Regions from separate parts of the Microbacterium sp. NPDC089321 genome, predicted to be linked through region 2. Evidence: riboswitches for the same ligand, from Rfam matches in the RefSeq annotation. Region 2 holds a riboswitch; the other holds the start of a gene.
The links. A riboswitch is a leader RNA that binds a small molecule or an ion and turns the genes downstream of it on or off. The one in region 2 is predicted to bind thiamine pyrophosphate.

Region 1: it holds a riboswitch for thiamine pyrophosphate, as region 2 does, so the genes downstream of both, AB0N59_RS05520 (ECF transporter S component) here and thiM (hydroxyethylthiazole kinase) in region 2, are expected to answer to the same signal.

Annotation. Positions count from the first base shown of each region.
Region 1 covers NZ_JBFBGX010000001.1:1,179,045-1,183,490, reverse strand. The annotation lists gene AB0N59_RS05530 (energy-coupling factor transporter transmembrane component T) at 1-507, opposite strand, end outside; gene AB0N59_RS05525 (ABC transporter ATP-binding protein) at 513-1,967, opposite strand; gene AB0N59_RS05520 (ECF transporter S component) at 1,970-2,617, opposite strand; TPP riboswitch at 2,610-2,719, opposite strand; gene AB0N59_RS05515 (D-alanyl-D-alanine carboxypeptidase) at 2,793-4,436, shown strand.
Region 2 covers NZ_JBFBGX010000003.1:266,292-270,737, reverse strand. The annotation lists gene argC (N-acetyl-gamma-glutamyl-phosphate reductase) at 1-95, opposite strand, end outside; gene AB0N59_RS14815 (bifunctional hydroxymethylpyrimidine kinase/phosphomethylpyrimidine kinase) at 365-2,491, opposite strand; gene thiM (hydroxyethylthiazole kinase) at 2,488-3,351, opposite strand; TPP riboswitch at 3,343-3,436, opposite strand; gene AB0N59_RS14805 (NAD-dependent epimerase/dehydratase family protein) at 3,488-4,446, opposite strand, start outside.

The DNA.
Region 1 (4,446 bases), on a different contig from region 2:
GTCGAGGAACAGACCCAGCATGCGCGTGCCTGCCAGCGCTCCGAGCACGAAGCGGCTGGGCAGGTGCGCCACCTGCGAGAGCGCATCGCCGAGCTCGGTCGGATCCGTGCGCCCGAACAGCAGGATCGTCGGCAGCCCCAGGGCGACCACGCGCAGGGTCACCGCGATGGCCAGCGAGATCGACCCCTCGCTGACCGCGGCGAACCCGAACTGCCAGTAGACCCGCCCCTCCGGCTCGGCGTAGAGCAGCATGCTGATACCAGCGAGCGGTGAGAACACGATGATCGGCAGCATGCGCAGCAGCACCGTGCGCACCGGCAGGCCCGTCAGCGGCAGGCACAGCAGCTGCAGCCCGATCGCCACCAGCGCGCTCACCGGATCGATGGATGCGAAGAGCGGCACCGACAGCACCAGCGCCAGCACGATCTTCGTGACCGGATTCACGCCGTCGAGCCAGGCCGAGCGCTCGCCTGATCGCTCGGCGGAGGCGACGGCCGGCAGATCCATCCGACTCATCGCACCCCCATCGCGTCGAGCTCGAGACGCTGGCCGCCGAGGTGCCGGATCACCTGATCGTCATGGCTCACGGCGATCACGGTGCGACCGGCGGCGATCTCGTTCTGCAGCAGCTCGACGATGCCGATCCAGCCGCGGCGATCCTGCCCGAACGTCGGTTCGTCGAGCACCATCACCTGCGGAGAGGCCGCGAGCACCGTCGCCACCGAGAGCCGGCGCTTCTGGCCGCCGCTCAGCGTGAAGGGATTGGCGAGCCCCAGGGGCGCCAGCTGCAGCCGCTCGAGCAGGTCGTCGACGATCGCCTCCACCTGGCCGGCGGACATGCCGAGCGCCCGAGGCCCCACGGCGAGCTCATCGCGCAGCGTGCGCGAGAGGAACTGATGCTCGGGCTCCTGGAACACCGTGCCGATGCGTGTGAGCAGCTCCCGCGAGGTCCACCTCGAAGGACGGCGTCCGCTGCGACCAGCCAGGTCGGGTGCCGACTCGACGGCTCCGGCGAGTTCGGGCAGCAATCCAGCGAGAGTGAGCGCCAGCGTCGACTTGCCCGCGCCGTTGGGTCCGGTGATGACCGTCGCCATCCCCCGCGGCACATCGAGATCGAGATGCGACTGCACCGGCGTGCGCCGATCGCGGGAGACCGACAGATCGTGCGTCTCGAGCACGGCATCCGCAGCCACCATCCCGCCCAGCACCGAGAGCTCGACGTCGTGATGCGGCACCCACACGCCGGCATCCGCGAGCTCATCGCGATGTGCGCCGAACACCTCGGCGGGAGTGCCGTCGGCGAGCAGTCCGCCGTCGGCGGCCAGCACGATCACCCGTGTGAGCAGGTCGACCCACACCTCGGTGCGGTGCTCGACGACGACCAGCGTGGCGCCGGTGCCGTCGAGCACGCGTGCCACGCTGTCGCGCACGTCGCGCACGCCCTGCGGGTCGAGGTTCGCGGTCGGCTCGTCGAGCAGCAGCAGACCAGGACGCATCGCGAGAACTCCGGCGAGCGCCAGGCGCTGCTTCTGCCCGCCCGACAGCGCCTTGGTCGGCCGGTCGAGGGGAACATCGAGCCCCACGGCCTCCATCGCCTCGGCGACGCGCCCAGGGATCTGCTCAGCCGGCACCGCGAGATTCTCGCAGCCGAACGCGACGTCATCGCCGACCTTCGACAGCACCACACCCGCGTCCGGGTCCTGCAGCACGAGCCCGATGTCGCCGCGACGGGACTCGGGTGTCGCGCCGTCGACCAGCAGCGAGCCGGTGCGCTCGCCTTCCTCAGCGTCTCCGAGGACGCCGGCGAGTGCGGCCAGCAGCGTGGACTTCCCCGCACCGGAGGCGCCGAGCAGCAGCACCCGTTCGCCGGGCTCGATGGTGAAGGAGACATCGCTGACGGCCGGCAGACGCCGTCCGGCGTACCGCCACCCCCACCCGTTCGCGCTGACGCGAGCAGGAGCCGACATCGTCAGACCTCCTGGCGGGCTTCCCGGCCGGCGGCGAACCTGCTCAGTGCTCCCGTCGAGGCGAGTGCGCGCACCAGCAGCCAGCCGACGAGACCGGCCAGCAGCGCCCCCGAGACGACCAGCGTGCCCAGGTAGATCGAGTTGAACTCGACGCTCTTCAGGATGTTCGGAGACGACCCGTAGAACAGCTCGAACACCCAGGCCGCGGCGGCGGCGCCGACACCGGCGAGCATGGCCACCGGCAGGGTGAAGCGGCGGTAGAGGAACAGCGCGAAGATGAGCTCGGCGCCGAGCCCCTGCACGAGGCCCGACAGCACGGTCGAGATGCCCCACACGTTGCCGATCAGCGCCGAGACGATCGCGGCGATCAGCTCGACCACGAGAGCGGCTCCCGGTTTGCGGATCACGAGACCGCCGAGCACGCCGCCCAGCAGCCAGATGCCCACGGCGATGCCGCCGAGACCCGGGGTGAGGGCGTCGGCCGCGCCGAACCACGCATAGCCGGCGCCGTTCCAGGCCCAGAAGATGAGGCCGGTGGCGACTCCGAGCACGGCGGCGACGACGATGTCGACGACACGCCAGTTGAGCTTGCGTGCGGGGGATGCGGTGGTCGCGTTCTCGGTGGCGGAACGGTGCGTGGACGTACTCATCTGAACTCCTCCCTGCGCCGGCATGATCCGGATCAGGTTCGACGGTCGAAGCGCTTTTCGCTTCCTCTCAGCCCGCCCGTGCGGACTCCCGTGGTGATGGCTCGATCATAGCGTCGGTTCCGTGGCCACGGGCGTGCGTTTCGTCCCGTGAAACGGTGGCCTGTAGCGTGGTGAGGTGAGCCCTCCCCCAGAGTCGACGCGCCCTGTCACGCGCCGCGTCATGCGCGAGCGCACGCGCGCACGGGCCGCTCGTGCATCCGGCGATGCGGCGACGCTGCCGAAGTTCGGCGACAGCCTCGGGCCGGAACGGGCCGCGACCAGCGATACTGACGCTGTGGATGTCGAGCGGAAAGCGCCTGCGGACGCGCCCGAGGGCGCTGTCGGGCGCGCCGACGCCGCGAGGTCGGAGAGCACGACCGTCGTGGCGTCCGACGCGCCGGCGGGAGCATCTCCGACCTCGGCTGCCGACGACGCGCCGAAGGCCTGGGCCGACGAGCAGCGCCCGCCCACCGCACTGACATGGCTCGAGGCATCCGCCCTGCTCGACGAGCACCCGGTCGCAGCCGAACCCCGCCCGCTCTTCGAAGGTGCCCGGCTGACACCGGGATGGCGGCGCCCCCGCATCCTGATCCCCCTGAGCATCGTCGCCGCACTCTGCGGCGCCTACGTCTCGACCACGCTGCTGTGGCCGCTGAGCGAGGTCGCCCCGACAGCGCAGGCATCCGCCGTGACGATCGCCCCCGCTCCCGCTGCGGCCGTCACCTGGCCGGCGCAGGGCAGCGCCGCTGTGGGCATCCAGGGACTGGCGCCCGTGACGTCCACGGCGTCGGCAGACGAGATCGCGAGCATCTCGAAGGTCGTCAGCGTGATGATGGTGCTCGACGAGCTGCCCCTGAAGGTCGGCGAGCAGGGCCCGAGCTTCCGCTTCACCTACGCCGACTCCCGCGAGTTCTGGCGCTACCGCGAAGCGAACCAGTCGTCGCTCGACGTGCCCGTCGGCGGCAGCCTCACCGAGTACCAGATGCTGCAGGGGATCATGCTCGGCTCGGCGAACAACTACATCGACCGCCTCTCCGACGAGCTGTGGGGTTCCGACCGGGCGTTCGCCCAGGCAGCGGCGCAGTGGCTCAGCGATCGCGGCATCGAGGGCGTGACGCTCGCCTCTCCCTCGGGGTTCGACAAGCGGAACGTCGCACCGCCCGGCGCGCTCATCCAGATCGCGGAGCTGGCGATGGCGAACCCGGTCTTCGCCGAGATCGTGGCCACCCGCACGGCGGAGATCCCGGGCGTCGGCACCGTGACCAACACCAACCAGATGCTCGATGACCCCGGGGTCGTGGGCATCAAGACGGGCACTCTCTCGCACTGGAACCTGCTCACCGCGAAGGACATCACCGTCGGCGACACCACGGTGCGACTGTTCAGCGCCGTGCTCGGGCAGGACGACAACAAGGCGCGCCTGGCGGCGACCCGCCAGCTGCTCGCCGACGTCGAGAAGAGCCTCACCGAGCAGGCGCCGTCGGTGCCTGCCGGCACCGTGGTCGGGCACGTGAGCACCGAGTGGGGCGACCGGGTCGACATCGTGACCGACGCGGATACGCGCGTGATGCTGTGGAACGGCGCCGGGGCGACCTCGTCGACCTCGTTCTCGCTGGACGAGAAGACGAAGAAGGGCGCCGAGGTCGGCACCCTGACTGCAGAGGGTCCGCTCGACACGGCGACCACGTCGGTCTCCCTCGCCGATGACATCACGCAGCCGAGCGCCTGGTGGCGTCTGACGCACCCGCTCGAGCTCTTCGGGCTCGACGACAACGACTGACCTTCAGGTC
Region 2 (4,446 bases):
GTGCGGATCTCGATGTCGGGATGGGCGGCGAGAAGCCGCAGGATCTCGCCTCCTGCATAGCCGGATGCGCCGGAGACGGCGACGGAGTACGTCATGCTTCCACCTTAACGGTCGGTGCTCGGTCGTCCCGGGAGATGACGCGGGCGAGAGCGGAGAACGGGGCCGGGGCGGCGACACCGGCGCCGTGCCCGCCGAGCATGACGGGAAGCGCGGGGTCGCCTAGAGTCGGCGGCCGCCGCGGCGTCGGCGCACAGGAGCAGCGCTCAGGAGGCGCTGAGCTACGTGGTGTGCGACCGAGGGCATGCCGCGACAGTAGCGCCGGGGACGCGACGATGGCAAATCGACGTGTCCCCGACGCCACCGCTCAGCGCAGGTCGAAGAACGCCCGCTCGTGCTCCGACGCGAGGATGAACGCCCGCTGCATCCGCCGTCTGACCCGCTCGTCGGCAGTGGCCGCCGCCGACGTGACGAAGCCGATCGCTTGCTCGCTCGCCTCGGCGAACCCGGGGTCGGCGTATGTCGCGAGCCATGATGCATAGGGATGCTGCGGATCCAGAGCGCGTGTCCCGAACTCACCCGCGTGCAGGCGGGCGCCGAGATCGGCGTACAGCCAGAAGCAGGGCAGCACCGCCGCGATGAGCACCGCGTATTCGCCGGAGAACGCCGTCGCCCGCAGGTGGTCGAGGTAGGCGGTCGTCACGGCGCTGGGCTCGGCGTCGAACGTCCCGGCCGTGACGCCGGTCTCCGCTGTGAGCCAGGACGCGTGCAGCTCGAGCTCGCCGTCGATGCAGCCCCTCGCGGATTCCGCCCAGAAGGCCTGCTCCTCAGGAGTCGGCGCGAGGCGTGCGGCCTCGGCGAGAACCCGCGCGTAGTCGCGCAGGTACAGCGCGTCCTGCGCGAGGTAGCGAAGGAACCGCTCGCGGTCGAGAGAGCCGTCCGCCAGCGCGCGGATGAACGGCAGCTCGTCGATCGCCCCGCGGACGTCAACGATGCTGTGCCACCACTCGTCGCGGACCTCGTGGGCCGTAGGGCGCGTTGTCACACCGCCCCGTTGCCACAGTCCGGCGAAGTGGTTCACCGGACCATGACCCCGGCCCACGTCGAGCGCATCGCCGGCGCGGAGCGATTCCCGCAGCCACGCGCGCGCCCCGCGCACGGCATCCGGCCACTCGTTCCCCGCTGCGCGCAGCGTCGCCAGCGCCGACGACAGCGAGCACCCGGTGCCATGCGTGCTGCCGGTCTCGATGCGCGCGTCGTCGAACGCGGCGATGACGCCGTCTTCGCCGACGAGGGCATCCGGCGCGGACGGGCCGCCGAGGTGACCGCCTTTGGCGAGCACGAGGGCGCCGGTCTCGGCCGAGACCCGCTGCGCGGCGCACAGGGCGTCGTCCCAGCCCTCGATCGATCGCCCTGCGAGCACGGCGAGCTCGGCGAGGTTCGGGGTGACGACGTCCGCGAGCGCCGCGAGATCTCGCAGGGCCGATTCGGCCCGTGCATCGAGCAGCCGGTCGCCGCTGGTGGAGACCATCACAGGGTCGAGGACGACCGTGGCCGGGCGGTGCGCGGCGAGCCATTCGGCGACGGTTTCGACGATCTCGGCGTCAGCCAGCATCCCGATCTTCACCGCGTCGATCCGGATGTCGTCCGAGAGGGCGCTCAACTGGTCGCGCAGGAACTCGGCCGGTGGCACGTGCACACCACGCACGCCCTGGGTGTTCTGCGCGGTCAGCGCGGTGATCGCCGCCATTCCGTAGCCGCCGTGCGCGGCGATCGACTTGAGATCTGCCTGGATTCCGGCGCCGCCGGAGGGATCGCTGCCGGCGATGCTCAGCACCCGCGGCGCTGTGCGCCCCGTCCACCGTCGCCGGATCTCCTGCGCCGCGTGCCTGGCATCGTCGGCGGCGCAGATGGCAGAGACGACCGCGACGCCTGCAGCGCCCGCCTCGCGGAGGGGCGCGATGTCGTCTATGCCGATGCCGCCGATAGCCACCGCGGGGACTGGGCTGCCTGCGGCGAGCGCGCGGAAACCATCGACGCCCAGAGCCGGAGGATGATCCGGCTTCGTGGCGGTAGGGCGGATCACCCCTACGCCGATGTAGTCGACCGTTCCCGCGGGCAGGGCGCGGACGGCATCGAGATGCGCATCGGTGTTCGCGGTGAGCCCGATCAGCGCGTCGGGACCCAGCAGACGTCTGGCGTCGGCGACGTGGATGTCGGACTGGCCCACATGCACGCCGTCGACGCGCGCTCCCCGCCGTCGGGCCTCGACCACCGCATCGACGCGATCGTCGACCACGAGCAGGGCGCGACCGGCGATCGCCTCGCTCAGCGCGATCAGCTGCTCGATGATCGAGGCGTCCGGGGCGTCCTTGTCGCGCAGCTGCACGACGGTGACACCGCCGGCCACTGCATCGCGGACCGTCTCGACGACGCCCCGATCGCCGCACAGGTGTGCATCGGTGACGAGGTACGTCGACAGATCCGGGTTCACAGCGCACCCGCCTCGATGCGGCCGGCGCTCTCGTCGACGCGCGCTTCGGCCTCGATGTCCGCGGGGTCGACCCCGGCGAGTGCGTCGAGCAGAGCGACGGCGAAGCTGCCTGGGCCGTCTGCCACGCGGGCGGCATGCTCGGCCGCGATCGTGTACACCAGCGTCGCGGAGGCGACCGCGTCGAGCGCATCCGCTCCGACCGAGCGTGCGGCACCGAGGAGCGCCGCCATCAGCGCGCCGAGGGCACAGCCTCCGCCGGTGACGCGAGTGAGCAGCGCGTCGCCGTTCGCGATGCGGATCAGGCGGTCGCCGTCGGTCAGCAGATCGACCGGACCGGACACCGCCACCACGCTGCCGTACCGGTCGGCGATCGCGCGAGCGGCATCGAGGGCCGAATCCGGCGCATCGACGGCATCCACACCCCGCCCGCCTGCCCCGGTGCCTGCCAGCGCGAGGATCTCGCTGGCATTGCCGCGCACCGCCGTCGGACGCAATGACGCGAGTTCGGCGGCGAGCGCCGTGCGCACAGGCAGGGCGCCGATCGCAACCGGGTCGAGCACCCATGGGGTGCCGGCGGCGTTCGCTGCGGCGGCGGCCTCGAGACTCGCCGCACGCTGCTCGGGGGTGGGCGTGCCGAGGTTGACCAGCAGCCCCGAGGCTACTCCGGCGAACATGCCGGCTTCTCCGACGATGTCGACCATCGCCGGCGAGGCTCCGACGGCGAGCAGGGCGTTCGCGGTGAAGCCGGTGACCACCGCGTTGGTGATGCAGTGCGTGAGCGGTGGCTCCTCCCTCACGCGTGTCAGGAGCGCGGCGGAGAAGGCCGGGACTCGGGTGGACGGACGCAGAGGATCGCTCATGGGCGACATCCCTTCGCTAGTACGAACTAGATCAGGTTCGACGGGTGTGATCTCAGCCGCGGATGCGGCACCCCGTGTCACTGCACGCGAGTCTAGCCAGGCGGGCGTCCTGCGCCGGCCTGCGAGTCGCCGGATGTCAGGACGACGTCAGCTGCGCGATCAGCGCCTGCTCTTCGTCGCGGCTCAGCCCTGCCCTCCGCTCACGGTCGATACCGCGGGCGCGCTCGTCGGCGAGCACGCCGCGGACGGTGTCGTCCAGGGTGGTGAGGCGTCCCCCGGCGGCGCGGTAGGCGGAGTTGTCGCGGCGCATGAAGCCGGGCATGTCGGCGGGCAGCCACAGCGGCAGCGAGCGCTCGCCCATCCAGTACTGCACATCATGCGCTTCGAGCCAGTCGTCGCCCGCCTCGAGCAGCTCGCCGGTGTGGCCGGCTGCCGCACGGACGCGACTGAGCAGATCGGCGAGCGGATGCACGTCGCCGATGGCGTTCACGACGCCCCAGCGCGGCTCGCCCGAGAGGAACTCCGCAAGGTCGTCGACGTCGATCACCTGGGCCGAGCGCCCGGCGAGCTCCGGCACCAGCACCGGCCCGGTGCCCGCCCTTGCGAAGGCCGCCGCCCAGTACCCGAACCGATCGCTCGGGTCGCCGGGGCCGACGATCAGTCCTGGTCGCACGATGAGGGCCCGCTCGCCGAGAGCCGCGACCGCCTGCTCGGCCGCGACCTTCTGCGCACCGTACTCGTACTCGTCGCCGGGTCGCGCCGGCGCGTGCAGCTCCCCCGACTCGTCGAGACCCTCGCTCGCATCGTCGGAGTACACCGACATCGACGAGACGTATGTCCAGTGCTCGGTGCGATCGCCGAGCGCCCCGACCGCCTGCGCGACGTGCTCTGCGCGCGACGAGATGTCGACGATCTCATCCCAGCGGTGCTCGGCGAGGCGGTCGTAGACGCCGGGTGCATCCCGGTCGCCCCGGAGCAGCACGGTGCCGTCGGTTGCCGGCCGGTCACCGCGGGCAAGACACGTCACCGCCGCTCCGGCATCCCGCCATCGACGCGCGATGCGCCCCGAGAGCCAACCTGTTCCGCCGAGCACGA